One region of the Propionispora vibrioides genome, then DNA from elsewhere that is predicted to be linked to it. Evidence: riboswitches for the same ligand, from Rfam matches in the RefSeq annotation. Region 1 holds a riboswitch; each other region holds the start of a gene.
What was found. Region 1 has a riboswitch for cobalamin ahead of BMW43_RS14830 (TonB-dependent receptor plug domain-containing protein). Riboswitches for the same ligand answer to the same signal wherever they lie in the genome.

Region 2: linked by a shared signal. The riboswitch ahead of BMW43_RS12665 (PepSY-associated TM helix domain-containing protein) and the one ahead of BMW43_RS14830 (TonB-dependent receptor plug domain-containing protein) in region 1 are both predicted to bind cobalamin.
Region 3: linked by a shared signal. The riboswitch ahead of cbiD (cobalt-precorrin-5B (C(1))-methyltransferase CbiD) and the one ahead of BMW43_RS14830 (TonB-dependent receptor plug domain-containing protein) in region 1 are both predicted to bind cobalamin.
Region 4: linked by a shared signal. The riboswitch ahead of BMW43_RS13695 (TonB-dependent receptor) and the one ahead of BMW43_RS14830 (TonB-dependent receptor plug domain-containing protein) in region 1 are both predicted to bind cobalamin.

The regions. Positions count from the first base shown of each region.
Region 1 covers NZ_FODY01000020.1:52,822-60,180, forward strand. The annotation lists gene BMW43_RS14825 (glycerol dehydrogenase) at 64-1,170, shown strand; cobalamin riboswitch at 1,265-1,445, shown strand; gene BMW43_RS14830 (TonB-dependent receptor plug domain-containing protein) at 1,602-3,509, shown strand; gene BMW43_RS14835 (sugar phosphate isomerase/epimerase family protein) at 3,582-4,544, shown strand; gene BMW43_RS14840 (ABC transporter substrate-binding protein) at 4,730-5,689, shown strand; gene BMW43_RS14845 (FecCD family ABC transporter permease) at 5,699-6,748, shown strand; gene BMW43_RS14850 (ABC transporter ATP-binding protein) at 6,745-7,359, shown strand, end outside.
Region 2 covers NZ_FODY01000015.1:71,620-78,978, forward strand. The annotation lists gene BMW43_RS12660 (transglycosylase domain-containing protein) at 156-959, shown strand; gene BMW43_RS12665 (PepSY-associated TM helix domain-containing protein) at 1,071-2,507, opposite strand; cobalamin riboswitch at 2,523-2,696, opposite strand; gene rpsI (30S ribosomal protein S9) at 2,860-3,252, opposite strand; gene rplM (50S ribosomal protein L13) at 3,276-3,716, opposite strand; gene BMW43_RS12680 (PTS system mannose/fructose/sorbose family transporter subunit IID) at 4,194-5,024, opposite strand; gene BMW43_RS12685 (PTS mannose/fructose/sorbose/N-acetylgalactosamine transporter subunit IIC) at 5,041-5,838, opposite strand; gene BMW43_RS12690 (PTS sugar transporter subunit IIB) at 5,891-6,394, opposite strand; gene BMW43_RS12695 (PTS sugar transporter subunit IIA) at 6,397-6,837, opposite strand; gene BMW43_RS12700 (BglG family transcription antiterminator) at 7,203-7,359, shown strand, end outside.
Region 3 covers NZ_FODY01000001.1:338,730-346,088, forward strand. The annotation lists gene cobM (precorrin-4 C(11)-methyltransferase) at 1-698, opposite strand, end outside; gene cbiT (precorrin-6Y C5,15-methyltransferase (decarboxylating) subunit CbiT) at 718-1,314, opposite strand; gene cbiE (precorrin-6y C5,15-methyltransferase (decarboxylating) subunit CbiE) at 1,311-1,937, opposite strand; gene cbiD (cobalt-precorrin-5B (C(1))-methyltransferase CbiD) at 1,922-3,022, opposite strand; cobalamin riboswitch at 3,105-3,279, opposite strand; gene BMW43_RS01830 (2-oxoacid:acceptor oxidoreductase family protein) at 3,748-4,278, opposite strand; gene BMW43_RS01835 (thiamine pyrophosphate-dependent enzyme) at 4,278-5,099, opposite strand; gene BMW43_RS01840 (2-oxoacid:acceptor oxidoreductase subunit alpha) at 5,099-6,235, opposite strand; gene BMW43_RS01845 (4Fe-4S dicluster domain-containing protein) at 6,232-6,435, opposite strand; gene BMW43_RS01850 (GNAT family N-acetyltransferase) at 6,913-7,359, shown strand, end outside.
Region 4 covers NZ_FODY01000018.1:1,539-8,897, forward strand. The annotation lists gene BMW43_RS13670 (ABC transporter ATP-binding protein) at 1-397, opposite strand, end outside; gene BMW43_RS13675 (energy-coupling factor transporter transmembrane component T family protein) at 689-1,357, opposite strand; gene BMW43_RS13680 (energy-coupling factor ABC transporter ATP-binding protein) at 1,350-2,168, opposite strand; gene BMW43_RS13685 (energy-coupling factor ABC transporter ATP-binding protein) at 2,155-3,027, opposite strand; gene BMW43_RS13690 (tryptophan transporter) at 3,012-3,584, opposite strand; T-box leader at 3,679-3,950, opposite strand; cobalamin riboswitch at 4,100-4,282, shown strand; gene BMW43_RS13695 (TonB-dependent receptor) at 4,433-6,667, shown strand; gene BMW43_RS13700 (PepSY-associated TM helix domain-containing protein) at 6,689-7,359, shown strand, end outside.

The sequences.
Region 1 (7,359 bases):
CATACTCCCGCAAAGGGAGTTTTTTTATTTATAAAAAAATTGAGAAGGTAAGGTGGGTATGATATGGAACGGATTATGATATCTCCCAGTCGGTATGTGCAAGGCAGTGGTGCCATGAAAAATATTGGCCGCCACATTTTGCTCTTAGGCAATTGTGCGCTGTGCATTGGTGGCAAACGGGGGCTGCAGTCGGTTGAAGCGGAATTACGGCAAAGCTGCAGCGAGCACCAGGTTACCTGCTCGTTGGAAACCTTTCGGGGCGAATGTTCGAAGGCTGAAATTGACAGACTGGTTGGCATCACGGAACGGCTTGGCGCTAATGTGATTGTCGGAGTCGGCGGCGGCAAAGCGCTGGATGTGGCTAAGGCAGTAGCTTATTACGCCAAGCTGCCGGTGGCGATTGTACCTACCATTGCTGCCACCGATGCACCCTGTAGTGCTTTGTCGGTTATTTATTCCGAACAGGGAGTCTTTGAGTCCTATCTGGTTCTGCCCAGAAATCCGGATTTGGTATTGGTGGATACGTCAATTATCGCCAAGGCGCCGATCCGCTTGTTTGTGTCCGGCATGGGTGACGCGCTGGCCACCTGGTTTGAGGCTGAGGCCTGCAGCAAAGCTCCGGCGCTTAATTTACCAGGCGGCTTGTCCACTGCGGCGGCGTTATGCCTGGCGCGGCTATGCTTTGATACTTTGCTGGACTATGGCTTTCCGGCCAAGCTGGCAGTGGAGAAGGGCGTCGTTACGGAGGCAGTGGAAAAGGTTGTAGAAGCCAATACTTTACTCAGTGGTCTGGGGTTTGAAAGCTCCGGGCTGGCGGCAGCGCATGCCGTACACAACGGGTTTACCCTGTTACCGGAAACTCATGCGATGTATCATGGTGAGAAGGTTGCTTTCGGCACGCTGGTGCAACTGGTAATGGAAAATAGAAAGACCGAAGAAATCGAGCGGGTTATAAAGTTTTGCATCGAGGTTGGGCTGCCGGTCACCTTGGCGGACATCGGCGTAAAACAAGTTTCCGATGAGAGAATCTACCAAGTGGCAGAAGCAGTTTGTGCCGGCGGCGAAACGGTGCATAATGAGCCCTTTGCCGTTACTGTCGACGGAGTCTATGCAGCCATTCTGGCGGCCGATGCGTGGGGCAAGCATTGCCTGAAAGAGTGGCGGAACTGAGCTTTTACAATAGTATACAGTATTTCACACCTGAACCGTTTGACATCGTTACCGTAATGTGCTATTTTTAACACGAAAGTTATAAATAGTACAAACTACATAGTAAGAAACAGGTGCCGTAAGGCTTAATAGGGAAGTCCGGTGTAATGCCGGCGCGGTCCCGCCACTGTAATGAGGAGCAAGGCCAAAAAAATGCCACTGGGATGAAAATCCTGGGAAGGTTTGGCTGCGCGATGATTCAGAGCCAGGAGAACTGCCTGTTTGACAATCACCGTTTGACCCACGAGCGATGGGAAGGGGATTTTAGATGCAGGTCTTTCGTTTTCATCTATCATCCCGGCTACATATGTGCCGGGATTTTTGATTGAGCGGCCCTATTTTCTAAGTCCTTCCCGCTCGCGTGGAGGACTTATTTTATTGGGGGGAAAACATTGAAAAGGAAAGGAAAACACAGTAAAGCCGTGCTCTGTGCCTTGCTCAGCAGCGCCGTTCTCTGCCAAATCCCGGGAATATCCTGGGCGGAAGGCGAGGATAACCAGTTTGATTTTGATCCCATCGTAGTAACAGCTACCAAGACACCGGTAAAGCTTTCAGAATCTAATGCCAACCTGACGGTGATTACCCGTAAGGATATTGAAGAACAGCATTACTCTGATTTATCGGAAGCCTTACGGAATGTACCCGGTGTAACCATCAATAATTTCGGTACAGGTATTGGTTATGAAGCGTCGAACATGCTGCGAATTAACGGTTCCGATAAAATCGTTGTATTAGTTGACGGTGTCAGAGTGGATGCGGCAGGGGTTAATTTTGCTGCCGCCGCATACGGCAATCTGGATAATGTGGAAAGAATTGAAATACTAAAAGGAGCCGCCGCCTCTCTATATGGGGCAAATGCCAAAGGCGGGGTTATTCAGATTATTACGCGAAAGGCTGAGGAAAACAAAAGTACGCTGACCTATACCGGCGGCAGCTATGATAAGGAAAACTATGCTTTCATGAATCAAGGCAAATCAGGCGATTACAGTTGGGTTGTTACCAGCCAGAAGGATATCATGGGAGATTATAGGGATGCTAACGGCACTACGGTTCCAGAGCACCGTAATGCAGAGACCACAACCTTTAAACTGACTAAGGCGATTAATGAAAAGTCGGACATAACCTTTGACTATCAGAAGTATCAGTCGGACTATATGTATTCGGGAACGAATTATTATCTAAGCCAGCGTAATCCGGGGAATATGGATAATTACAATTGGAAATTGATTTATAATAATCAATTAACGGACAATCTAAAAAACCGGCTGACTTTTTATAATGGTGTATATGATAATACGTTCCAAACCAATGATCCCTATTGGGGAATGGGTATAGGTACATCCTGGACAAAAGTAAAAACTATGCGGTTGCAGGACGAGTTTACTCAAACCTTTGCCGACAATCACACCGTTACCGGTGGTTTTGAATATTCACGGGACAAAGTGGTTTCCAGCGGGAATAAAAAGATCAGCAATTCTGCCTACTATGTTCAGGATGAGTGGGATTTGGACCGGCGATGGAAGCTGACTTCCGGCATCCGCTATGATGACAGTACGCAATACGGTTCCAATACTTCGCCACACGTCAATATCGGATATAAAGCCAGCGATGAGACAAATTACTATATTTCTTATAATAAATATTTTATTGTGCCGACCCCTTATCAAGTGTTTAATGACACTTACGGCAATTATAATTTGAAAGCGGAAAAAGGTGACAATCTGGAACTTGGTGTGAATCATCAATTAAGTGATACGTTGAGCACCGCATTTCATCTATTCAGAAGAGATTCCAGCAATGCCGTAGGGTTTGACATGAGTTCATATAAGTACGTTAATTTTGATGAAAAAGCTCATGGCTGGGACATTCAGTTAAACAAAAAGTTGACGGAGCAATTGAGTACATATATCGGTTATACTCACACTACTATCGATCCTACGGTTGAACGGTCGCAAAATGTAGATGGCTGTATTCCCAAAGGATACTGGAATGTAGGAGTAGATTATCGTCAGGAAAAATACGATGTTCATTTGCAGGGCCGTGGTGTGTTTGATAAACCAGGTCCGCAAAATAGTGCTGCTTATAGCAACTATTTTCCTGAAAACACCTATTGGGTATGGGATTTGGCCTTGAACTATAAAATAACCCCCAATACAAAAACCTTTTTGCGGGTTAATAATTTGTTAGATAAGTTCTATGCAGAACAGTCCTATGCCAGATCCGACTATGGCGGTAGTCCTGGTGAATGGTATACCAGCCCTGGCCGCAACTATCAACTCGGAGTTCAATATCAATTCTAAGCAACAGAGGAAAGAGAGAAGATGCCTGATGCCGGGGATCTTCTCTCGTAATTTTATTTTTGTGAGGAAGTCATGCTGCAACTTGTAAACTTATCCAACTACCAAACTGATTTAGATTTAATCAGCCATAGCGCCACCTGTCTTCGTCTGTTTCTGGAACGGAATCAGCTCGACGGTTTGGAGCTTATGCTCTGCGATGCCTGGGACAGCCGTATTCACCGGCCGGAATGGGTTTATGGCGTGCATTTGCGGTTTTGGCCCTATTGGCTGGATTTTTGGCGGGGCGATACGAAGGCTCTGGCGAAAAGTTTTAAGAATGAGGCAGAAATCAAAGCCTGCTATGGTGGTTTACACCGGGAAGATTGGCTTCAACTGTACCGGGAGAATATCCGCGCCGCCGGGCAGACTGGTGCCCGGTATGCGGTGTTTCATGTCAGTCATACTGCTCCAAGCGAAGCATTCGACTGGAACTTTCGATATAATGATTGCGAAGTAGTGGAGGCGGCTCTGGAAGTATTGAATAGTCTGGTCCAAGAAATACCGGAGCATATGACGTTGCTCCTGGAAAATCTTTGGTGGCCGGGAATGACTCTCACCAACAGGGATTTGACGGCCCGGCTTTTGGAAGGAATTGCCCATCCCAGAGTGGGCATTATGCTGGATACCGGTCACTTGATGAATACCAATCCGGCATTGACAACGGAAGAAGAGGGCGTGGCCTATATTATCGACACAGTAAAGGCACTGGGCAAATATAAAGAACGCATCAAAGGCATTCATCTGCACCGTTCCCTATCAGGGGAATATGTAAGGCGAAGCAGGCAAAAGCTAAAGACGGAATATACCATGGCGGAAACTATGAGCCATGTTTTGCGAATTGATGAGCATCTGCCGTTTAGCAGTCCGGCAGTCCGGCAACTCATTCAATATATACAGCCGGAGTATGTGGTGCATGAATTTATCCAGACTTCGCTGCAAGACTGGAGCGAGAAAATAACTCAGCAGCAGCAGGCCTTAGGCGTGTCTTCGAGCTAACGGAATGATCCATGGCGAGGTTTTTTTGCGCCAGGCGGATTATACCCCAAAGGGGCACGCGAATTTTTGCAGGAATAGCGGCCCCTATTCCAAAAAAAAATGTAATGAAGTATGGCATAAAAAGCGCCGTCAGGGAGCGTTTTGGATAGTTTGAAGATACGCCTTAGCGTAAGGAGGTAACCTTTTTGAAACAAAGATGGCTGAGCGTCTTATTCATATGGATGCTGCTGATGGCGTTGCTGAGCGGCTGCGGCCATGGCGCCGGGCAACAGCAGCCGGTGGCGGAAGATTATACGGTGACCGACAGTCAGGGGCACCCTCTGCAGTTAACCCATAAACCGCAGCGCATTGTTTCTCTGACGCTGGGAACCGACGAAATCATCACCGGACTGGTACCGGCGAACAGGATTGCCGCCCTGACTCATTTAGCGGAGGATGCGAGTATATCGAATATTGTGGAGCAGGCCGGAACGGTTCCGCATAAAATACGGGCCGAGGCGGAAACGGTGATTGCGCTGAACCCTGATCTGGTTTTGGTGGCCGACTGGCTGCCGGCCGATTTACCCCAGACGCTGCGTGATGCGGGTATACCTGTATACGTCTATAAAACTCCTCACACGATTAAGGAAGTGGAACAAACCATTACTGTCATCGCTCAGGTCGTGGGGGAAGCAGAGCAAGGCAGACAACTGGTCCGGACGATGGAGGAAAAACTGGCCGAGGTCCGGCGAAAACTGGACCCTGTACAAGCCGGGCAGGAGAAAGTCGTTGCCAAGCTGACGGCGGCCGGGGCAACCGGCGGGAAGGACAGTACGTTTGCCGATATCTGTGAGCAGGCCAGAACGGTCAGTGCGGCAGTAAAAGCCGGGCTTGGACCCTATGATATGATGACCAAGGAGCAACTGGTTGCTTCCCGGCCTGATGTTTTGCTGCTGCCGACCTGGGACTATCAAGGGAAAGCAAATCAGGAGACTTCGCGGACGGATATCATGAGCGATCCGGGACTGCAGAGTGTTCCTGCCGTACAAACAGACAGGCTGGAAGTCATTCCCGAACGGTATCTCAGTTGTACCTCCCAGTATATTGTATTTGGCGTTGAAGGAGTGGCCAAAGCGGCTTATCCGGATTATATGAATACCAAGTGAGGCTGATTAATGAACATATTACATAAATTAAGAGGCAAGTTCCTGCTTTTTACCGTGCTGTCTGTCGCCTTGCTGAGCACGGTAGGCTGGTCATTGATGACCGGACAGGTGACGGTGCCGGCCGATAGCGTGCTGGCAATTGCCGGACAGCAACTGGCGCTTCCTGTCGGTCAGGTTGCAATGCCTACGGCGGAACAGACCGCCGTTGTTTGGCATATCCGGCTGCCGCGGGTTCTGGTGGGAATCTTGGCCGGTGCCGCTTTGGCGGTGTCCGGTGCTGTTTTGCAGGGGATCTTTAATAATCCCCTGGCCGATCCGGGGATTATCGGAGTTTCCAGCGGAGCCGCTCTGGGGGCGGTGAGTGCCATCGCGCTGGGCTTGACTTCGCTAAACATCTTTTACATGCCCGTATGTGCCTTGCTGGGAGCTCTCCTGGCTGTCGGGCTTATCGTGCTGCTGGCGCTGCGTCAGGGGAAGCTGTCGCCGGCGATGCTGCTCCTGGGTGGGGTGGCGATCAGTATGCTGCTGGGTGCCGTGACGTCGGCTATATTGACAGTACTCAATGAGCAGCGGGTCAGAGAGTTTTTGTTCTGGCTGGTCGGCGGTCTGGACTACCGCCGCTGGGAGCATGTTTATATGGCTGCCGGGCCGGTGGTGTTGGGCATTATCGTCCTGTGCTGTATGGCGCGGCAGTTAAACGTTCTGATTCTAGGGGAACAGGAAGCCCGTGCGGTGGGAATGCCTGTGGCCAGGCTGCGCCTGACTTTTTTACTGCTGTCTTCGGTGACTACGGCCGCCGCCGTATGTGTAACGGGTACGATTGGATTTGTCGGCCTCTTGGTTCCCCATGTGATGCGGCTGTTGGCGGGACCGGAGCATCGTGTGCTTTTGCCGGCCTGTGCACTGGCCGGCGGCTTGTTTCTTGTGTTTTGTGACACCCTGGGCAGGGTTATTGTGCCAGCATTGGAGATTCGGGTAGGAATCATGACTGCTTTGGTCGGTGCGCCTTATTTTTTGTATTTGCTGTATAAGGCGCAACAAAAGGGAGGTCTGTCATGATGCAGGAGTCGGCTACGATCATTGATATCCGTCATATTCAGGTGGGTTACGGTCAAAAGACGGTAATCGGCGACGTGACGCTTACGGCAGGACCTGGAGAGCTTATTGGCATCCTTGGTCCTAACGGGTCGGGCAAAAGTACGCTATTGAAAAGTTTATGTGGTCTGTTGCCCTACAGTAAAGGTGAGGTGCTTTTATTTGGTAGACCGCTGCTGTCGATGAGCGAACGGGATAGAGCGCGCCAGGTGGCTTATATGCAGCAGGAAGTGCAGGTTTCCTTCGGGATAACGGCGCTGGATGCCGTGCTGACCGGCCGCTACCCTTATCTGCACTGGTGGCAGAATGAAAGCCCGGCCGACTACGCGATTGCCCGGCAATATATGTCCTTTGCCGGTGTGGGCGACCTGGCTCAGCGACCATTACATGAGCTGTCGGGGGGAGAACGGCAGCGGGTTATGCTGGCGAAAGCACTGGCTCAGGAAACGCCGCTGCTGTTTCTTGACGAACCGACTGCCAGTCTTGACCTTTCTTATCAGGAGGAAATATTCCGTTATTGTCAGCAAATTTGCCGGGAGGGCAAGACCGTACTTATCGTCGTTCATGACATCCGG
Region 2 (7,359 bases), on a different contig from region 1:
AAGAATAATGGCGAGGCTATTTTTCGCGAGACAAGGCGGAGGAAGGAGGCATACCGTTAGTATGCCGGCTGACGACAACGAAGGCTTGCGGAAAATAGACCGTCATTATTCACAGGATTAGGGTTGATAAGGTACTAGCTTAAGTAGGAGGATATATGCGCAAAGGTCGATTTTTCCTGTTTCTTCTGATTCTGTTCCTAGCCTCCTTCTGGTGGGCCGGCGGCGCCAACGTGGTTTCCGTCCTGCCGCCAACGAAAGGATTGGTCTCCGAACAAGTATCACAGCAGGTATCACAAATGAAGGATGCCGCCATAACAGCCGATGCACCGGGACTATGGCGCAGACTATACCGGCTGGCGGCATTGAAAAGCGCCGTCCGCGATAAACTGGACACAACGAATTATGTCCCGCTCAATCAGATTCCCCTTACTATGCAACAAGCCATCATTGCCGTGGAAGACAACCGGTTTTACCAGCATGTAGGGCTTGATGTGGAGGGAATCCTGCGGGCCATGCTGGTCAATATGCAGGCCGGTGCCATTGCTGAAGGGGGCAGTACCATCACCCAGCAATTGGTGAAGAATCTTTTTCTTTCCCATGAACAGACTATGGGCCGCAAGCTGGAAGAAGCACTCCTGTCATTAGATATGGAGCTTCGCTACTCAAAAGATGAAATTTTGGAAATGTATCTGAACACCATCTATTTCGGTTCAGGCAATTACGGTCTCGGTCAGGCCAGCCAGGAATATTTCGGTAAAAAGCCGGCTGAACTGAATCTGGCCGAATGCAGCATGCTGGCCGGGTTGCCCAATGCTCCCTCGCTGAATTCGCCATACGTCAATTTTGCGGCAGCCAAAAGAAGACAGGCCATTGTCTTAGGCGCCATGGTCAAACACAATTACCTCGGGCCGGATACAGCCCAGGAAGCCAAACTGCAACCCATTGTCCTGGCAAAATAGAAAAACAATGCCGGTATTATTCTTAAAGCTGGAATCAGTGTAATATCACTGTTCCAGCTTTTTTCTGTTTACCTATATAAATCTGATTGAAAAATTTGCAGTAAGTATCAATTAGGCGTTCCCTTGGGAATTTCTTTCCCGCCATAAGAAAATACTTAGCAAGGCTACAGCCAGCCAGGCAATGGTGCCGGCAAATTCCCCCACTGTTCCGTATAGGGGAAGAACCAGGCCCAGCAGACTCAAGCCGGCCAGAATGCCCGGCCATTTCCAGGTTGATGCTGTCGGCCGGTTGAGCGATGGCGTGGCAACAGAAGAGCGTTCTATTTTTTCACCTTTCCTGAGCCACCCCAGCAGACCGGAGAGAATAACAAAAATGAGCGCGATATCCAGAAGAGCCCATAGAATCTTTAAAATAAGCAGTTCGTGATTGTGGATGTGCAGTTTCAGCATATAGCCGGCAAAAAACAAATAATCCGGTAAAGGTTTGGTGAAATATTGCGGCTCCATACCTTTTCTGTCCGGGATAAAAACAAGCTGCCCCAGAAAGTCCAGCGGATTCTCTGTCGCCGGTGTAATGTAGAAAATATAAGCCGCCGGCGATTGCCTTCTATCCGGTAAATCAAGCGAAAGGATCACATCGTCAGGAAAGGCTTCCATTACAAAAGTTTTGGCTTCAGCCAGGGAAAGATGTTTTCCCGCCGCCGGAGCTGACTGCCAATAGTCCTTCACCGCCGTCTTCGAATCCTGAATATACAAACCGTAGCTGAGTGAAAAAATAACAATAACAACGCCGCTAAAACATAAAATAATTGCCCAAACAGCCGTTGCAATGCCCAAAAACTTGTGCCAGCCAAACCACCGCTCCCGCCAACTGCGCTTGCCAATAAGGGCAAAGGGGCTTCGCCTCATAAACGGCCCGTAAAGCACGCAGCCGGACACAACCGAGACCAGGCTCAAAAAGCACATGAAGCCTAAAAACACCATCCCGCCCTTGCCCATACCAAGATACATATGCAGACGATGCATCTCATGCATGAATTCAGCCAGCCAGGGATATTTTACTTTCTCCTGATGCCAGGGCTGCAGGGTATGGTCTGACGGATAATAGGCAAGCTGCTCGCCGCCCATGCTTAACCGGGCAGCGACCGGCTTGTTGCTGTCTTTGTCCTGAACCCGAAATAGTATTCTTCCCTCATCGGGCTGAACCGAAATACTTCGTATCGACTTGCCGGAATAGCCTTCCTTCACTAATTTTTCCCCGGCGTCTACTTCCCTCCAGATTTGCCCGTAATCTGAGGCGGGATGCATATTTTCTTTGTCTAAAAGATTAAAATCATGGATTTCCGTCTTAAATAATAACGGCAGCCCGGTAAGACAAAGCAATAGAAAGAACAGCAGGCAAATGAAACCAATCCAGCGGTGAATTTTATACCAATAACGCATAATTTTTCCTCCTGACTTGAAAATAAAAAAGAGCCTTTTCCGCACACATATGCAAAGAAAAAGGCTCATGCAAAAACTGCAAACAAACCAAATCCCCCTCCCCATCACTCGCAGGTCATAGCGGCGATTGTTGAACAGGCAGTTCTCCTGACTCAGGTTCCTCGTCGGCTCACACCTTCCCAGAAATATATCCAGTGGCATCTTGTGAGCGACTCCCCTTACAGTGGCGGGACCGTGCCGGCTTGTACCGGCTTCTCTATTAAGCGCAATTGCACCTGTTCCAAATCTGTTATTTTTCTCGCTTACTATACTGCACTTTTTCTGAAATGTCAATTGGTACTTCATTAAGTATTCTTTATGCAGTAAAATTGTTGAAAAATAACAGCTTAACCTATTCCGGCAAATAGAAAAAGACCCGCACCAACCAGAGTTGATGCGGGTCTTGCTTTGAATAAAATTAACGTTTCGAGAACTGCGATGCTTTACGGGCTTTCTTAAGACCGTATTTGCGGCGTTCTTTTTCACGGGGGTCACGAGTCAGGAAGCCTGCTTGTTTCAAAGACGGGCGGTACTCGAGATCCACTCTAAGTAAAGCACGGGAAATGCCGTGGCGAATGGCGCCTGCCTGTCCGGAAGGACCGCCACCCTCTACCTTAGCCAATACATCATACTTACCAATCGTTTCAGTAAGATTTAATGGCTGTTTTACAATCAGTTCAAGAGTTTTTAAACCAAAATATTCAACAAGCGGACGGCCGTTGATAATCACGTTGCCTTCTCCCGGAACCAGACGAACTCTGGCAACCGAAGTTTTTCTGCGGCCTGTGCCGTAGTAGCTAACTAATGCCATACTCATGTTCCTCCTTTCCGGTATTATCTAATATCAAGTTCCAGTACTTCCGGTTGTTGAGCGGCATGCGGATGCTCAGCACCTTTGTACACGTTCAATTTACGGTACATTTGACGTCCCAGGCTATTCTTCGGCAACATGCCTTTAATAGCGATTTCCAGGACTCTTTCCGGCTTTTCAGCCAGCATTTTTCCGGCAGTGGTGAAGGTAGTACCTCCTGGATAACCGGAATGACGGAAATATGTTTTTTGGATCAATTTTTTACCGGTAAACGCTACCTTAGCTGCGTTTACTATGATGACATGATCTCCTGTATCAACATGCGGAGTAAAAGTCGGTTTATGTTTTCCGCGAAGAATTTTGGCTACTTCAGCGGCTAATCTACCTACAGTCTTGCCTTCAGCATCTACAACATACCATTTACGTTCTACGTTGGCTGCGTTTGCCATAAATGTTGTTTTCATAGTATCCCTCCTTGTTGCAAAAGTTACGGGTTGGTTAGATTCTGAACCTGAATTCCGGGGCTAATGGAATACATGGCATAAATCTCATAAAAACATTTTAATCAATCTGACTGGTAAAGTCAAGGATTATCGAGGGATAATTTGCATTTTTTATCAGAAATGCTCTTTCTTCTTGGGAAAATGAAACATTAATACTATTCGACATGAATACCATTAATGTTTCTCCTGTGCAATTAGTACCTGGTCAACATTAATCCAATGAATACTGGCGGTCTATTTTCCCCACCGTTTCGTTGTCGTCAGTCAACATACTAACGGTATGCCTCCTCCCCTCACCTCGCGCTGCGAAAAATAGCCTCGCCATTCTCTTACTGTTTTAAGACCGCCGACACTAGTATAACAAGTTTTTGAGCGGCTCTCGTTATCGAAAGCCGCTCAAAGATGAAACTTCCCTCATGACGCTCCATAAGTGCTCATTTATAATATATTAAACAAACCTCCGACAACGCCGACTACAACCATCAACATAATGATTCGGACCGATGTCCATTTCTTTTGCAGCAAACCATACACACCCATCGTAGCGGCCAGCGGCAGAATATGGGGCAATATCGCGTCAAACAGGCTTTTCTGCAGCGAGAACTCCGCCCCCGAAGTGGTGATGGTCAGACCGCAGGTCACTTTAACATAGTTTACGATCAGTCCGCCCATAACCATGCAGCCCATGATAGAGGCACCCTTGAGCAGTTTATTCAGTATCCCTCGCTCGAGGAAATCCATGATGGCATCACTGCCCGCATGATAGCCAAACATAAAGTTTCCCACGGAGAGAATGTAGGTGATGGCGAACATGACCACCGCGTAAATTACTGCACCCCATATATTTCCGGTCCCGGAACGGGTGATATCAATACACAATGCCAGAAGAATCGGAATCAGAACGCCCTGATAGATAGTATCGCCGATGCCCGCCAACGGACCCATCAAGGAGGTTTTTATATTGGTGATAAACTCGTTCGGAATCTCCTTGCCCATTGCCTTTTCTTCTTCCAGCGAAATGGCCAGGCCGAGAATACAAGAACCGAACTCAGGATGGACGTTAAAAAATTCCATTTGGCGCGTCATCAGATCAATCTGCTTTGCTTTATTATTCGGATACAGATATTTCACAACCGGGAGGAATGTATGGGCACACGCCATCCCCATCATACGTTCGTAATTATAGCAGGTTTGAACCCAAGTTTCCCAAATCAGGGCGGCTCGGATCAGAGCGTTTTTTGGAATTAGCTTCTGTTCGTTGTTAACCATGCTGTCCCACCTCTCTTCAGTCATCGTCCGGATCGTAGTCCGGATCGTAGTTCTCGGAGGATGCACCGCCAGCCGATGCTGCCGCCGGAGTCATATTACCAGTTACCTGAATATAGAGGATCGCCGCCAACAGTCCAAGGATACCCTGCTCAATCAAGGTCAGCCCGGAAACTGTGGCAATCATAAATCCTAGGAACAGGAAGATACGCGCTTCACCTTTGAAGATATACTGCAAGGTAATCGCAATACCAAGGGCAGGCATCAATCCGCCGATAATCTGGAAGATTTGCAGCGGCTTTCCTGCACACATTTCAATAAAGGATTGAATATAATTTGCACCGAAGTAAGCCGCAAGTGTACAGGGAATAACACATATCACCGCGGAGAAGATCTGCGGGAGGATTATATTTGACAGGTATAGCCGATTAAACTTCCCCTCGGCAACCCACCGGTCACCCAGGTGAACAAAAACAGAGTCAATGGTCATACGCAAATACCATACAATCGTACCTAATAGTCCAAGCGGAACTGCAATCGCCAGTGCCGTGTTTGCATCGAGATGGCCGGTGATTGCATACGCAGTACCCAGAACGCCGGCCAGTGCCATATCCGCAGGCATCGAACCGCCGGCGGAAATAAAGCCTAAATACACCAGATTGATTGTGCCGCCAACGACAGCACCGGTAACCGGATCCCCAAGAATCCAACCGGTTAGGAATCCGCAAACCAACGGCCTTTGCAGTGTCCATAAACCCACAAAAGGCAGATTGGCTTCGGCCAGCCAGTACAGGATGCCGCACAAAATTGCCGTCATTAAAGTCATAGCTTCCTCATCCTTCCTTCTTGCTTTTTTTTCTTACAAACTCTCACAGACCAAAGTTTTCCTTAGCTTTTTTGAGCGCGCCGTCAATTTCGACGACACCCTGCTCGGGAACAAGTTGATAGTACACACGCACGCCGGCTTTCTTGAGCTCTTCACAGGCGAGCACCTCGTCCGGACTGAGCGCAACGTTGTTGATAAACGGCTGCCGTTCGCCACGGATACCGGCACCTCCCAGATTCACCTCCTTCAGCGGAACACCTGCCTTAACTAATCGGTTGAAGGTAATCGGAGTTTTGGCCAGGATAATGATCCGCTCGCCCTCCACGCCGGGAACCATCAGCTTTTCCGCCGCCTTTTCAACACCATAGACAATTACCTTGGTGCCGACCGGTGCCAATGCCTTAACCACCCGCACATTGAAAGCGTCCTTTACTACCTCGTCGTCCACAATCATGATGCGATTACCTTGCATTGTCGGCGTCCATGCAGTCACCACTTCACCATGAATCAGGCGGTCGTCTACGCGAGCCAATACCACATTTCTCATACTTAATCCTCCTCCTCTTCTTCTTCCGTCGACTCCTCCAAAATTTTCCCAACATCTGCAAAGCTGCCCTCTGCTGCTGCAATCGTGGCCTCACAGATATCTTGTGCCGTTACATCTTCCCTGTCACGCATCAGCAAAGCTGTCATGAGCATCGCGAGGTTGATTCCCGTAATGTGGAATATATGATGCTCACGTGTCAACGATACAACTGCGTTAAACGGAGAGCCATGTATGAGCTCACTCATAAAAATGATATTTTCAGAGCCATACTGTTCGATTTCTTCCTGCAGTTTTTCGTTCAAATCAATCACCGATTGCTCGGGATATAGGCTGTGAGCAGCTATGTTCTTCTGCGGCCCAAGCAGCATCTGAACCGTATTCAGCATACCCTGGGACTGTTCCCCGTGTGATACCAAAACAACACGGAATTTGGGACTGTCCATCAGCGAATCATCCTTTCCTTGTCTATTTTCGTGTAGCATGGCTTATTTCGTTATCATCATACCATGCCTGCCTGAATGAATTGCACAAAGATATTGCGGCTAAATCCCGAAATTCACATCACCCCTAATCATACACTTTCCTGCCATAAGGCCAAAAAGATTTGTAATCATTTTTCGTAATTCTTGCTGCATTTCGATTTTCACGTTTTCGCCATTATGCGCAAAAAACCGAACCCAACAATTATATTTTTAATGATATACTTACTATCATGGTATACTTACTACAATATAGTGTAGTCTAGTGAGCAGATTGTTTAACGGAAGCCTCGGTTTACTCACCGTTATTAGGAAAGCAGGGTATATTCATGTTGAATTTGAATTTACGAAAACTTGAAATTATTTTGGAGCTCTGTGAGAATGCTGAAAGCTGGGTTACCGCATCTCATTTTGCCAAGAAACAGCAGGTCAGCTTGCGCACCATTCAAAATGATATCAAGGAAATAAAAAATGAACTCACAGCCG
Region 3 (7,359 bases), on a different contig from region 1:
TAATCACTGCCTAGGCAATGGCCCACCACAATCATGGCCGTCCGGTCAATGCCTTCCGCCGCCACCGTTCCGGCAATGGTGGCCAGTGTGCCGCGAAATATTTTTTGCTCCGGCCAGGAAGCCTTTTGCACAATGGCCACCGGCGTGTCCGGCGAATAGCCGCCGTCGACCAGTTCTTTGACCACCGTATCCATCATGTGCACACTTAAAAAGATGCACATGGTAGCATTATGGGCAGCCAGGCTGACAAGTTTCTCCTTATCCGGTACCGGGGTCCGGCCTTCCAGCCTTGTCACAATGACGGTCTGAGAGACCTCCGGCAAGGTGTATTCACATTTCAGCGCCGCCGCCGTAGCCAAAAACGAGCTGACTCCCGGTATTACCTCATAGGCAATATTGTGCTTAACCAGCGCGTCCATCTGTTCTTTAATCGCCCCGTAAATACTGGGGTCGCCGGTATGTAAACGGACCACCTTTTTTTGTTCGGCCACAGCCTTGACCATAACCTCAATCACTTCCGGCAAGGTCATCTTCGCGCTGTTATAAATGCTGGCCCCCTGCTTAGCCAGCGACAGCAACGCCGGATTGACCAGTGAGCCGGCATAAATGATCACATCGGCCTCACTGACCAACCGCTGCCCTTTAACCGTAATCAGTTCCGGATCGCCCGGACCTGCACCGACAAACCAAACCTGCATATCCATTCCTCCTGTATCTCTACACGCTACCTGCGCTTTTTACGTTCGCCTCAGCCGCGATAATATAAATGGGATTAAGAGCCTGCATCATATGGCTGGATGCGACTTTACGCAGCCTTGTCACCTGGGCGCAGATGGTTTCCACGGAAAATTCCGGACAACTGTCCAGAAAGGCCAGCGCCCGCTGCAGCGTTTCCACGGTCACAGCGGTGACAACCAGCCGGCCGCCCGGTTTCAGCAGTTGCCAGGCCTCGGTTAAAATAGCCTCCAGCTTCCCGCCGCTGCCACCGATCAAAATCACATCGGCCTGCGGTAACCCCTGCAGGGCTTCCGGCGCCGCCCCCGCTATCGGCCGGACCACCGCCGCAAACCGGGCCGCGTTCTGCTTGATCAGTTCAATGCCCTCCGGCTCCCGCTCAATCGCATATACCTCGCCGGAGCCGCTTTGCAGGGCCGCTTCAACCGACAGCGAACCGGTTCCGGCTCCAATATCAATCACCGTATCGCCGGGATTGATTTTCGCCCGCGCCAGTACAAGTATCCTGATCTCGGCTTTTGTCATCGGAATATTGCCCCGGATGAACCGGTCGTCGCTGATTCCCACATGATAGGTCATGCTTTCACCACCATCACACAATGTGAATATCCTTCCCTGTTACTTAACTCCTCTAAGGTAGCCGTAACAACCTGTTCATTCTCATAGGATAGCGCCAGGCAAACGACTGCCGGCGTGGCAGCCGGCCAGCCGGCCCGGAGCAAGTGCCGGGCGATGGTGCAGGAATTGTTTTCACTGTCTGTTAAAATCCCCAGTTTTTTATCACACCGGTAAGCCAGCCCTGTTTCATCCGCTTTGCGCCCATGCAGGCTGATCAGTGTGGCATCCTGCCAATAATCGCCTGTACGGGCAAATGCCAGTTGCAGGGAACTGATGCCGGGAATCACTTCGATGCACCCTTGGGGAAACTGGCGGCGAATCGCCGGCAACAAGCTGTAAAACCCCGGATCACCGGACACCATGACAACCACATCCTGCGCAGTCAGTTCCGCTTCTATATAAGACAACACGCCGGCAATATCGCCGTCAATGACTTTGCTTTTCACACCGGCCGGCGCCAGCGTTTCCAGCGCCCGTTTGCCGCCCACCAGAACGCGGGCCTGCTCAATGGTTCGCTTGGCAACCGGCAGCAGATAGTCCGCCGAGCCGGGGCCGATACCTACCACAATTATTTTATGTTCCACCCTAACTTCTCTCCTATCTTGACAGCACCTGCATCCATGCCCAATATAGCTCCCTGCAGCGTGACAATAACCGTTCCCACTTCCAGGTCCTGAAACACATACCGCATAGCCCGGTGAGTGGCCCTCTCCGCCAGCACTGCATATACTTGCCGCAAGCCGGCGTTTTCAATGATCGGCAGCGCGGCCTCGGTGGTGGCGCACCGCAAAATGGCCTGCACCGTCTGCTGTGACGCCCCTAACGCAGCAGCATAAGCCGCCAGTGTCTCCATGCGTCCGTCGGCCATACGGTTATGAGTGTGAAAAATGCCAGCCGCCACTTTGCAAATCTTGCCCAAATGTCCAAACAGCAAGACCTGCTTCATCCCGTACCGAACGGCCTGTTCTAACATGAAGCCGATAAAATTGCTGGTTTGCACAATCTGCTCGGCCGGCAGACCGCATTGTTTTATCGCAATGTCCTGGCCGATTTTGCCCGGCGCAAAGATCACCGTATCATAGCCGAGCGCCTTAACCACACTGATTTGAGGCGCTAAAGAATTTTTAAACGCCTCTTCCGACATGGGCTCCACAATCCCGGTTGTACCGATAATCGACAGTCCGCCGGCAATTCCCAGCACGGGATTCAAAGTACGGGCCGCCAACGCTTCACCGCCGGGAATGGATACGGTGACAACTGCGCCCCAGCCCGGTGGCAGAGCGTCCCGGACAGCCGACAGAATCATCTGGCGCGGCCCCGGATTAATGGCCGGTTCACCGACAGGCACGGACAAGCCGGGCAGCGTAACCGTTCCCACGCCGCTCCCCGCTCGTAAAACAATATCCGCGCCTTCCGCCACTTCCACTGCCGCCTCAATTGTAACGCCATTAGTAATATCGGGATCGTCACCGGCATCCTTCACAACCGCTGCTTTGCCGCCCCGTTCGGTTCTGCTGCTGCCGGCAATGACAACGGCGATAGGCTTTTGCTGCGGCGATAATACAACAACCTGTTCCACCGGCTGCCCGCGCCAGGCTGACACAGCGGCCTTGGCTGCCGCGGCCGCACAGGTACCTGTGGTAATCCCTGTTCGCATTTGCTTGGACAAACTAAAAAACCCCCTGTGACAAAGGGGTAAAAAGCAACACAATGTAGATTTTACCCACCTGCCCATCTTTCGTAGGTCATAACGGTGCGTGTTAAAATAGGCAGGTCTCCTGACTTCGGATCAACACATACCCGCACCTTCCCGGTTATCCCAGTGGCTAACGCGAATATACTCCCCATCACAGTGGCGGGACCGCTCCGGAATTTCACCGGCATTCCCTTTTAAGCATGACAAGCACCTATTTCCTTCCTTATTCAGCTACGGCAATATCGTCTGAAACCATCCTGCAACACCGGGAAATCACTCATTCTAGGTAACCACTGATTAAATGAACCTGCCGGCCTGGCGAGAGATTTTTTCGTCTGGCAAAGAAGTAAAACCGCAGGAATAGCGGCCCCTATGGCAAGGTTTTGCTGACGTAGCCAGGCGGAAAAAGATCCGTCAGGACGCGCAGCGTGAATTAATCAGTGGTTACCTATCAGCGGTTCCCTTGCAAATTTTGTCTTATTTTATCTTATTCCACCCCGGCGCCTTGTTTTCCTGCTTGGCCGGTCCGTTAAGACACTGTTTATTATTCCTGAGCACGTACACAGCCTGACGAACCCTTTTCCGCCAGACCGACAGGCTCATTACATCAATGGTTCCCTAACAGAGCCAGATTATACAGACAGACCGGATGTAAAAAGGAAACGTTCAACCTTGCCTGAACGTTTCCCTCCGAATAGCTACCGCTGGGCATATAACTGTTTACCCAAAGCCAGGGCTTTTTGATTTTTTTCTTCCGTACCGCGCGGCACCCGGGCCAGTACAGCCTTGGTTAAAGACTCTTCACTAACCGCGCCGGTCGCGGCCACCAGCGCCCCGAGTGCAATGATATTGGCAAACATGGCATTGCCCAGTTCCTCGCGGGCTGTCCTGGTAATCGGCAAGTCAATCACTTCGGCCTCACGGCCGGAGATTTCCTTTACCAGCGTGGAATCCGCCAGCAGTTTGCCGTTTTTCTTTAGAATACCGGCATACTTGTTGCAGGCTTCCTGGCTCATCACCAACAGAATATCCGGCGCCAATACCTTGGGATAATCAATCTCTTCTTCACTGATAATGACTTCGGCCTTACTTGCTCCGCCACGGGCTTCCGGTCCGTACGACTGGGTCTGTATGGCCTGTTTTCCGTCAAGAATGGCGGCCTCCGCTAAAATGATGCCGGCCAGAATCAACCCTTGTCCGCCGGTACCACTTAAACTGATTTCCAGCATTACGCCCTGCCCCCTTCCTGCAGCCGTGCCACCAATCTGGCATACTCCGCCGTATATTCCGCCGTGGGCGAATGGTAGAGCTCACCGATAACAAACTTGCCGGTCATTGCTTCCGGCGTCATCTTGGCCGCGGCCTTCACCATAACGGCATGGTCACGCTGCCATAGCAGCATGGCTGCCGCCGTAGGCATTTTGTTTTTCCGGCCATAACCGATCGGACACTGGGTTATACCGTCAATCACGGAGAACCCTTTATTCTCAATCCCTTTGACAATGAGATCTGTCAACATGGCGGCATGGTACGCGCTTCCCCGCGCCACATAGGTGGCACCGGCTGCAATAGCCAACTGGGCAATATCAAAGGACCGTTCCATATGACCGAACGGCGCCGTCGTAGACCGGCTATCGATAGGAGTCAACGGCGAAGACTGGCCGCCAGTCATACCGTAAATGCTGTTATTAAAGACAATCGTGGTAAGACCTATATTACGTCTGGCGGCATGAATGAAATGATTGCCCCCAATGGCAGTGCAATCACCGTCGCCGGTAATTACAATAACCTCCAGTTCGGGATTGGCCATTTTAATACCCGTAGCAACCGTCAGCGCCCTGCCATGGGCAGTATGAACCGTGTTGAAATTCATATAACCCGAGGCACGGGAAGAACAGCCAATGCCCGATACAATAATGGTCTTCTGCTGATCCAACTGCAGCTTGTCAATGGCCCGCAAAATAGCCGTCAGCAAAATACCGTTGCCGCAGCCCGGACACCAAATGTGCGGCAAAGCGGATTTACGCAAGTATTTTTCTATATCAGCCATTATTCCAGCCCCCCTGCCGCCAGGATCGGCCGCAAAATATCATCGGGACTGAAGAAAGTCCCGTCTACTTTAGTAACCGATACCACTTTTTCCTGCTTTACATACCGTTCAATCTCACAGGCCAACTGTCCGTAATTCATTTCAGGCACGATGATTTTCTTGGTCTTTTGCGCCTTCTGTTGCAGTAAGGCAGCCGGAAACGGCCATAGAGTAATCAGCTTAAGCAAACCGGCTTTCACACCTTGTTTGCGGGCCGCCTTAACTGCGGCAATAGCGGCCCGGGACGAGCCACCATAAGCGACGACAATGACTTCGGCATCTTCCAGAAAATGCTCGGTGTACAAGGTAAGCTCCGCCTGAGCCCGTTCGATTTTCGTATGCAGCCGGCGGACCAGTTCATCAGTCACGGCGGCGGACTGGGAAGGCTGTCCTTCATAATTATGCACCAGGCCCGTCACATGGTAAAAATACCCTTCTCCAAACGGCGCCATTGGCGGAACTCCGTCTTCGTCCGGCTTGTAAGCCCGATACTCGTCGGGAGAAACAGTCGGCTTTTTCCGGTTAACAACTTCCACTTCGGACAACTCTGGCAATTCGACCCGCTCCCGCATATGACCAATTACCTCATCCAACAACAAAATTACCGGTGTACGGAATTTTTCCGCAAAATTAACGGCTTTTACCGCGACATCAAAAGCTTCTCGCACCGACCCCGGCGACAAGGCAATCACACCCCGGTCACCATGAGTACCCCAGCGAGCCTGCATGACATCGCCCTGCGACGGAGATGTCGGCAGGCCGGTGCTTGGACCGGAACGCTGCACATTGACTACGACCAGCGGCAATTCGGCCATCGCCGCATAGCCAATCAATTCCTGTTTGAGGGAAAACCCCGGTCCGCTGGTAGCCGTTATGGCCTTGGCACCAGCCAGGGAAGCGCCAATAATCGCTCCCATACTGGCAATTTCATCTTCCATCTGAATAAATTTTCCACCCATACGAGGGAGTTTTTCAGCTAGAAATTCTGCTATTTCCGTGCTTGGCGTAATCGGATAGCCGGCAAAAAACGTAACGCCTGCGGCTAAAACCCCTTCTGCACAAGCCTGATTACCCTGCATTAAGCAAGCTTTGCTCATACCTTCTCCCCCTTGTCCTCTTTCGTTACTTTTATCGCTAAATCAGGACAGCGTAATTCACACAGACTACAGCAAATACACTTATCCTCATCTTTTACATACACTTTGCCAACTTCGTCCAGGTCCAGAACCTGTTTTGGACAAAAGGCTATGCAAATACCGCATCCCTTACAAAACTTACGGTTGACAGTCAGCGTCATATTCCTACCCCCTCACATGCCTAAGCTAGAAGAACAAATGTCTACCGTTTATCATTATACATCACAACCGGGCTACTATTCCATACCTAAAATGCAGATTTTCCCCATAAATACTTGATTTTTCTCCAAAAGCAAGCCAAGTTCCGAACTTTTAAATATTCACAATAAAATAGTAAATATTCACCACCTAGCCATAAATCAATAGTTTTAACGGCCAAAGGAGTCAGATATAACCGCCCCATTTTCATTTCCCCATATTCAACAGAAAACTCGCCGCGTCAAGTGTAACAAGGCACTAAGCAGTTTCTTAATACTTTACTAAAAGATAACGCAATATTAACGGAAACTTTGCAGAAATATGTAATGATTAGGGTGGCGGATAAAGCATCCGGTACACCACCGGCCAACACGCCGAGACTCGGTTCATAAACCAACGGTACACCGACTAAATTGCAAGCACACCGAGGAGGGTTACCCATGGAATTACGGGAAGGAAAGTACCTGCTAAAGCTGGCGGAAACACCGGCAGAGAAAGACCAGATTTATCTCCTTCGCTACCGTGTCTACTGTCAGGAACTCAATTTTTCAGGAAAAAAATATGAATATGCAAATACCAACCGCGAATACGATTATTTTGATCAGCTATGCGATCATCTGATCATCCGGGACGAAGAAAACGATTGCTGTGCCGGTACATTCCGTTTTTTGCCTGGCAGCCGGCTGGCATCACGCGAAACATTTTATTCGGAACAATGGTTTGATATTGGAGTGCTGCGCAATCAGCGGAGCCGCATTCTTGAGCTTGGCCGCGCCTGCATCGACGCCCAGTACAGAAATACCGTCGTGTTTAAGCTACTGTTTTCCGGCGTTGCCGCCTATTTGCGACTATATCCCCATGACTATTTGATCGGACTTACCACGCTG
Region 4 (7,359 bases), on a different contig from region 1:
CCAGCTCGGAAATATCAAACAGGTCGGATACCAGCTTGGACATCATCTCCCCGGTATTATTGCGGTCATAGTAGGAAAAGGACAGCCGCTGGTAGTGGTCGAATAAATCCTGCCGCATGTCGCTTTCCATATGGGCGCCCATAATATGGCCCCAGGTGGTGATATAATACTGGCAGACATACCGGATGCCATACAGAAAAAACATGACGGCAGCAATCCAGCCCAGGATCGGCAAAATTTCTGCCGCGCTGCGGACAAACACATAATGAGTCAGATAATACAAAATCTGGGGAAAGGAAATATCCACCAGCGCCACTCCAGACGCGCAAGCCAGATCGATGAAAAAAATTCGCCGGTATGGCTTATAATACTGAATAAAACTGGACCAAATCGACATAGTTACCTCCATTGTACACAAACTAAGCAGCGCCGGAAACCGGTAATGGGTTCCGCAATAAAGCGCCTTCAGGCAACATTCCGGATAGTTGAAAACACGCCCTTCCTCCATCTTACCATATTCCGCTAGGCAAGCGCAAAAAGAGACAGGATTCCCCCTCAAAACAAATAAAAACCGCCCGTCTTCCGACGAACGGTTCCTTTCCTTTATTTCCCTTGCCAACTTCGCTAAAACACTATCTTGGAGTGGCAGAAGCCGTGGGGTCCGGCATTTGGTTTTATCCGCACTGGCTTATAGCTTATAAAAAACACCGGCCGTAACAACCAGCATCACACCTAAGGCCGCATAATCGGCCGTCCTTAGCGCAACCCTCGCACTAACACTGCGCCGGCAGCTGCCAAAGCCTCTCAGTTCCATACTGAGCGCCATCGTTTCCGACCGGCTAATAGCCCGCAGCACCAACGGTTTAACGATGGCCAGATAATTGATCAACCGCTTGACCGGATTTCCCCTGGTGCTGTACCCCCGGCAAGCCTGCGCCTCTTGAATGGTCTGGCTTTCGCTGAGAAAATCCGGCACAAACCGCAAGGCCGAGGTAAACATGAACGCGTATTCATAGGGAATGCGGCACTGAGCGACCAGCGCGGCCGTAAGATCCTGTACCCGGGTCGTAGCCAGCACCAAAATAAACACCATGGCCATGGCCTGCATTTTAAGCCCGGTGACGATAGCCAGCCGCACATCCCGGACAAACACATACTGTAAGATAAACAAGAAGACGGCAAACAGCCCCAACAGGGCAACCGCCTTGTAGGTTTTGGCTTCCACCCTACCGGCCAGCAGCAATGCCAGTTGTACGGCCACCAACAGCAGTAAGGCAAACGGTGAAGCCAGCGCTACCGCCCAGACGGATACCAGCATAGTAAAAATAATTTTGGTCAAAGGCGCCAGGTTACCCATCCAAGCCACCTCTTTCCCGCATTTTTAAAGCGTTCACCAACTCATCCGTTGCCGTAGCCAAACCGATTCCGTACGGTGCAAGCTGCCGGGAAATATACACCGGCGCCGGCGGCGTCAGTCCCCACTCCGCCACCATAGGCTGCTGAAACAGCTCCGCCGTCGCGCCGTCATACACCTTGCCGCCGGCCATGACAATGGTTCTGGGCACCCGCTCCGCCAAAAGGTTCATATCATGGGTAATCAGCAAGATAGCCAGGCCTGCCTGCTGAAGTTGCTCCAGCATATCCATAAAAGCCGCCTTATCCCGCGCGTCCTGTCCGCTGGTCGGCTCATCGAGAATCAAAAGCCGCGGCTCCATAGCCAGCGCCGAAGCCACCGCCAGGCATTGTTTCTGCCCTTTGGAAAGCGCCGCCGGATAGGCTTTTTCCTGACCAGCAAGCCCTACCCGCAGCAGCGCCGCCCCGGCCCGGCCCAGTGCTTCCTGTCCGGAGAAGCCCAGTTGCAAAGGTCCATAGGCCGCTTCCGCCAACACCGTATCATGGAACATTTGCCGCGCCGGATTTTGAAACACATATCCCGCATGACGGGCCATGTCGGCAGGTGTATAAGGCCTTGTACTGCTGCCGTCAAAAGTAATCTCCCCCTGGCTTGGTTTGATCAGCGACATAATCAGGCGGGTCAGCGTGGTTTTGCCGCTGCCGTTCCGGCCGACTACCGCGACATATTCACCGGCACCGATAGTCAGCGACACATCGTCCACGGCCGGGCTCTGTTTGGGATAGGCAAAACTGACACGATTACATACAAGCACGTTTCCCGGCCTCCTGACTGTCCAGATTGTCGCGCAGTTCCCGCACGGCATCCTCGTCTGTTTTCCAATCGCTCCAGCAGACATATTTGGTTTCCAAACTCAGTTTTATCTGCCATAACGGCGGCAGACAGCAGGCGTACCGGCTGTGGCTGCCTATATAACGCAGCACCTCAGCCGGTTTCCCCTCCTGTTCGACTTTGCCGTTACCCAGCAAAATAAACTGGGATGCATACGGCAATACCTGCGCCAGGTCATGCTCCACCACCAGAATAGTCAGCCCTTGTTCCCGGTTCAGCCGGTGCAAGAGCCGGTATAAACCGGCCGTTCCTTCCGGGTCCAGCGCGGAAGCCGGTTCATCCAGCACCAGAATTTGCGGTTTAGTGGCCAGCACCGAGGCAATGGCCAGCCGCTGCTTTTGTCCGCCGGATAAATCCGCTGTCCGCCGGCTTTCCTGCCCGGTCAGCCCTACCAGAACCAGTGCCTCTTTCACCCTTACGGCAATATCCGCCTGTTTCATCCCGCGGTTCTCCAGAGCAAAGGCGACTTCCTCCTCGACCGTCAAGGCCACCAGCTGGCTTTCATAATCCTGCATAACCAGCCCCACCTTTTCGGCAATCTCGCAAATCCCCAAATCGGTGGTCTTATCCTGTCCGAGCCTTACCTGTCCCGCCATAGCGCCCCCATAGTAGAGCGGTACGGCTCCGGCCACTGCCAGGCACAGCGTCGTTTTGCCGCTGCCGTTAAAGCCGGTCAGTACCGCAAAATCCCCCGGGGCAATACGGAGCGACACATTCTCCAAGGATTGTTTAGCAGCCTTGGGATACAGATAACTCAGACCGTCAATTACGATTTCGGACATGACGCGCCTCCCTTGGCCTCGAACAGCCGTTGCGCCGGGAAATACAGCAGTTGTGTGATTAACGTATTGATGGCGGCCGTCACAAATACCACCGGCAGCATACCATACAGATAGGCCTCCAGCGGCAGCGACAGCACCACCTTCAAAATGCCGGTAAACACCAGCCCGCTCGTTACGGTGCTCAAGAAGCCGGTTACAGCCGGCCGGATGTTTAACGAACCAAGTTTGCGTTCAGCCAAGGCACTGACCAGCAGGGTGCAAACGACGGCTCCCGCCAGTTCGCTGACCAGATTTCCGTAAGGAAAGGCCGACTTGGAAAAAGGAATATTAACCGCACCGGCTACCAGCCCGATGCCGATCGCCTGCCCCAGGTTAGGGCGGATCAGGTTTATCGCAATGCAGTACATGGCAATGGTCCAGTTGGGAGTCACCCCGGCAATACCCGGTGTAACCATCTTCAAAATGGCGCCAATAGCCAATAGCAGTGAAGTGACAGCCACCCAGCGATACTTTCCTCCCTTGGCCTCATAATGGATAAGTTCCGGTTTCTGTTCCATTTCCCATTCCCCCTTCGATGTATTGTCCGGCCCGGCCGGTTAACAGTAACAGTTTGCCATAAAGAAAAAACAAAAAACCCCTCATCACTACGACTGTAGGGACGAGAGGTTGTGCTAACTCACGCGGTACCACCCTGATTGGCCATATAACTATAGCCCGCTCACGCTAAGATACGAGACAACACTGTCTGATATCCTCTTTCCTGCTATAACGGCGAAAGACTCCGGCAGCGCCTACCCCAGCCTGGCTGGATCGGGCTGCACCTCACAGGTCCATTCGACATACCGAACAGTGCCAAACTCTCACTACCATTGGCTCGCTGCAACCTTCGCATTATGTGTACTCTTCCTGATCATAGGCGATCAACATATGTGTTTTCATACAGTATACGCTGTTTACAAGAGAAATGTCAATAGCCGTTGCCCTCCCTTAGAGTATGCATTTTTTGTCGAACCAGGCATTGACAACAGGAAAAACAACTGATACGATAACCCATAGTGAATAGCCAAAAATTTCATATCGTATTGAAACAGGTGTCCGAAAGGACTTAATAGGGAAGTCTGATGTAAAGTCAGCGCGGTCCCGCCACTGTATCAGGGAGCAAATTCGCAATTATGTCACTGGGGCGACAGCCTTGGGAAGGCGCGAAGGAGCAATGAACTGGAGCCAGGAGAACTGCCTGTTTAGCAATCACCGTTTGACCTGCGAGCGATGGGAAGGGGATTTACTTATTGTGAATATGAACAATGAGCTTTTCTTTGCGTGGGAAAAGCTCATTTTTATTTGCTTCCGGTCAAAGGTATGTTTGCTTTTATTTCAAAATTAACAGAGGAATGGGAGAGAACAGATGAATTTTACTACAAAAAGATTCGGAATTATGCTGCTGACCTGTATGACAATAGCCACATCGGTGCAAGCAGCTCCTTCGGAGGCAACTTCGGCGGAACCGGTGGCAACCGAAAGCAGCCAGGAGGCGGCAGAACAAACGGCAACAACAGCATCAGACCAAGTTCCGGAATATACCTTTGACGACTTTATCGTTACAGCAACCAGAGTCGCCGAAAGACTCAAAAATGTGCCGGCCAATGTGACGGTCATCACTGCGGAAGATTTAAAGAAGCGCAATGTTTTTAGTTTACGGGAAGCTTTGCAAAATGAAGTCGGCCTGTATGTAAAACCTACGGCAGAAACAAAGGATGCCTTGTCGATACGCGGCTTCAGCAGCGGCAATATTCTTGTCCTGTACAACGGCCAACAGATAAATACCTCTTTTGACAGCAGTGTAGCCTGGGATTCTTTCCCCATCAGCGACGTGGAAAGAATTGAAATTGTCCGGGGAGCCGGCTCCTCGCTCTACGGCGGCCATGCGGTTGCCGGCGTTATCAATATTATCACCAAAAAACCGAATCCGGCCACTGGTGAAGTAAAGACCGATCTGACCCTGTCAACAGGCAGCAACAATACCTGGCAGCGGGGAATTAGAATTGGCGGCAGCGCCAACGATAAGCTTTCCTTCAGCACCGGTTATGAAAAACGCTCCACCGACGGCTATGCCGGCTATTATTCCACGGCCAGCGGCAGCGCCTCAGGTACGGCTTCTGCAAGCGTAACACTGCCCAAGCTTAGTAACGGCAGCTACATAATTGGCGGCCGCGGCGAAAAAAGCAAACTCAGTGAGAATTACTTTATCGACCTGAATTACATACTGGATACAAGTAAAACAATCTCCTACTCATATATGCATAATAACTACCAGTATTCCTACAACAATCCCTTCACCTACGCTTATGATAGCAACGGCAATCCCATCTTCGGCGGCACCGTCTTAACCCAGGACAATACATATGTGACCTTGAAACCTTCCGCTTATCTGGGATATGTTGGTGAAAGAGATCAGGATCTTCACAGACTCAAATACGAAGATACAGAAAATAAGATCACTGTCGGGCTGGGTCTGTCCGATGTGACAAAAGAAGGTTACAGTTCTGCCAGTTCTTCCGCCAACTCAATCAACTGGACAGGCAGCGGCACCCTGGCGCTGTATCCCAGCAAAAATTATAATCTGGATGCCCAAAAAACCTGGGATTTCAGCCGCCATACCATCGTCTCCGGCTTTAGTTGGATAAAGGAAAAAATGACTTACAGTTCCTACGAGCTGAGTCACTGGCGCGACTGGAGCACAACGGGGGCTTTAACCACCCAAAGCGAAGGTTCCACCAACTCCTGGGCTATTTTCACCCAGGATGAATATGCCGTATCCGACCGCTGGACCATGTATACCGGGCTTCGCCTGGATCAGTACAATAAAGAAGGCGGCTACTGCATAGTCAGCAGTACCAGACAGGATTATCCCTCCGCCGAATTTACCGAACTGAGCCCAAAAATAGCTTTTTCATATGCTCAAAATGATCGGACCAAATATTACGCCAGTTACGGTCACTCCTTCAATCCCCCGACAATCTATAAGTTATACCGCCGAGCCGGAACTTCCATGAGTTCCATACAAGCCAATCCCGATCTAAAGCCGGAGACCTCAAACACCTTTGAAATCGGCATGAAGCAACAAATGGACCAGAAAACCTCACTGGGCGTTACTGTGTTCCGGGTTAAAACTGAAGACAAAATTGCTAAGGCAACCAAAAATTCGGTTACCGCTTACTACAATATGGACAGCGGTATGGCTAAAGGCATTGAATTTGAACTGAAGAGCAAGATGACCCCAACCTGGTCCTCCTATCTTAACTATACCTTTGAAAGCGGTGAAAATACATCCAGCGGCCAAACAACCCGCAACTGGGATATTCCCAAGCATTTACTGCATGCCGGTGTGGAATATAGCAAAAACAAAATAAACTGGTTAACCGATGTACAATATGTCAGTGAACGGCAAAGCCCGGATCTGTCTACCGGCGAATATACTTCCGAAGATGCTTTCTTTGTGGTAAATACCTCGCTGAATTACAAAGTGAATGACCAGTCTACCCTGCAATTTGGTATTCAGAATCTGTTCAACCGCAAATTTTACGCTTCGGAAGCAACCAGCGGCAGAACCTATAGTCTAAGCATGAATTATTCGCTCTAACCGCATCGGAGATATGAGTTTATGAAATATGTTTACAGCATCCACCGCTGGGGCAGTCTGCTCTGCGCCTTCTTTTTCCTAATGCTTTGTCTGACAGGGCTGCCACTTTTATTCAAGGAAGAAATTAGCGAGTGGAATCAACTGCAGCCACCGGAAAAGCCGCAGTCCCTAAGCTATGGCACACTTTGGCAAGGACTGGAGCAAGGCATTCAGACAATACACTCAGCGTACCCGGAAAAAAGAATCAAGGCTGTTTCCGCTAAGGCAGACAGGGGTGATCTTCTCTTTCGTCTGCAAGACTTGAATAATAACTCGCACCTGTCGGCCTCCGGAGCAGAAACGGAACAGCAGGTTGCCTACCAGGTAGGGACACAGATGCTAACCGATCAAAGCGGCATCGCGCTTAAATATCCTGCCCTTCAGGCTTTCCTGCAGTTTATGAGCACATTACACGTACGCCTGGGCTTAGGTAAAGGAGGTATGCTATTTTTAGGCTGCTTCTGCCTCTTAAGCTGTCTTTCCCTGATATCAGGATTTTGGCTTTATGCCCCGCTGATAAAAAAACTTCCGGCGGGAATGATCAGACGCCATTCCCGCCGCACGCTCTGGTCCGACTGGCATAAATTCACAGGGCTAGCCGCCGGGATGTGGGCTCTGGTATTATGCCTGAGCGGGGTGATGATCGTCCTATT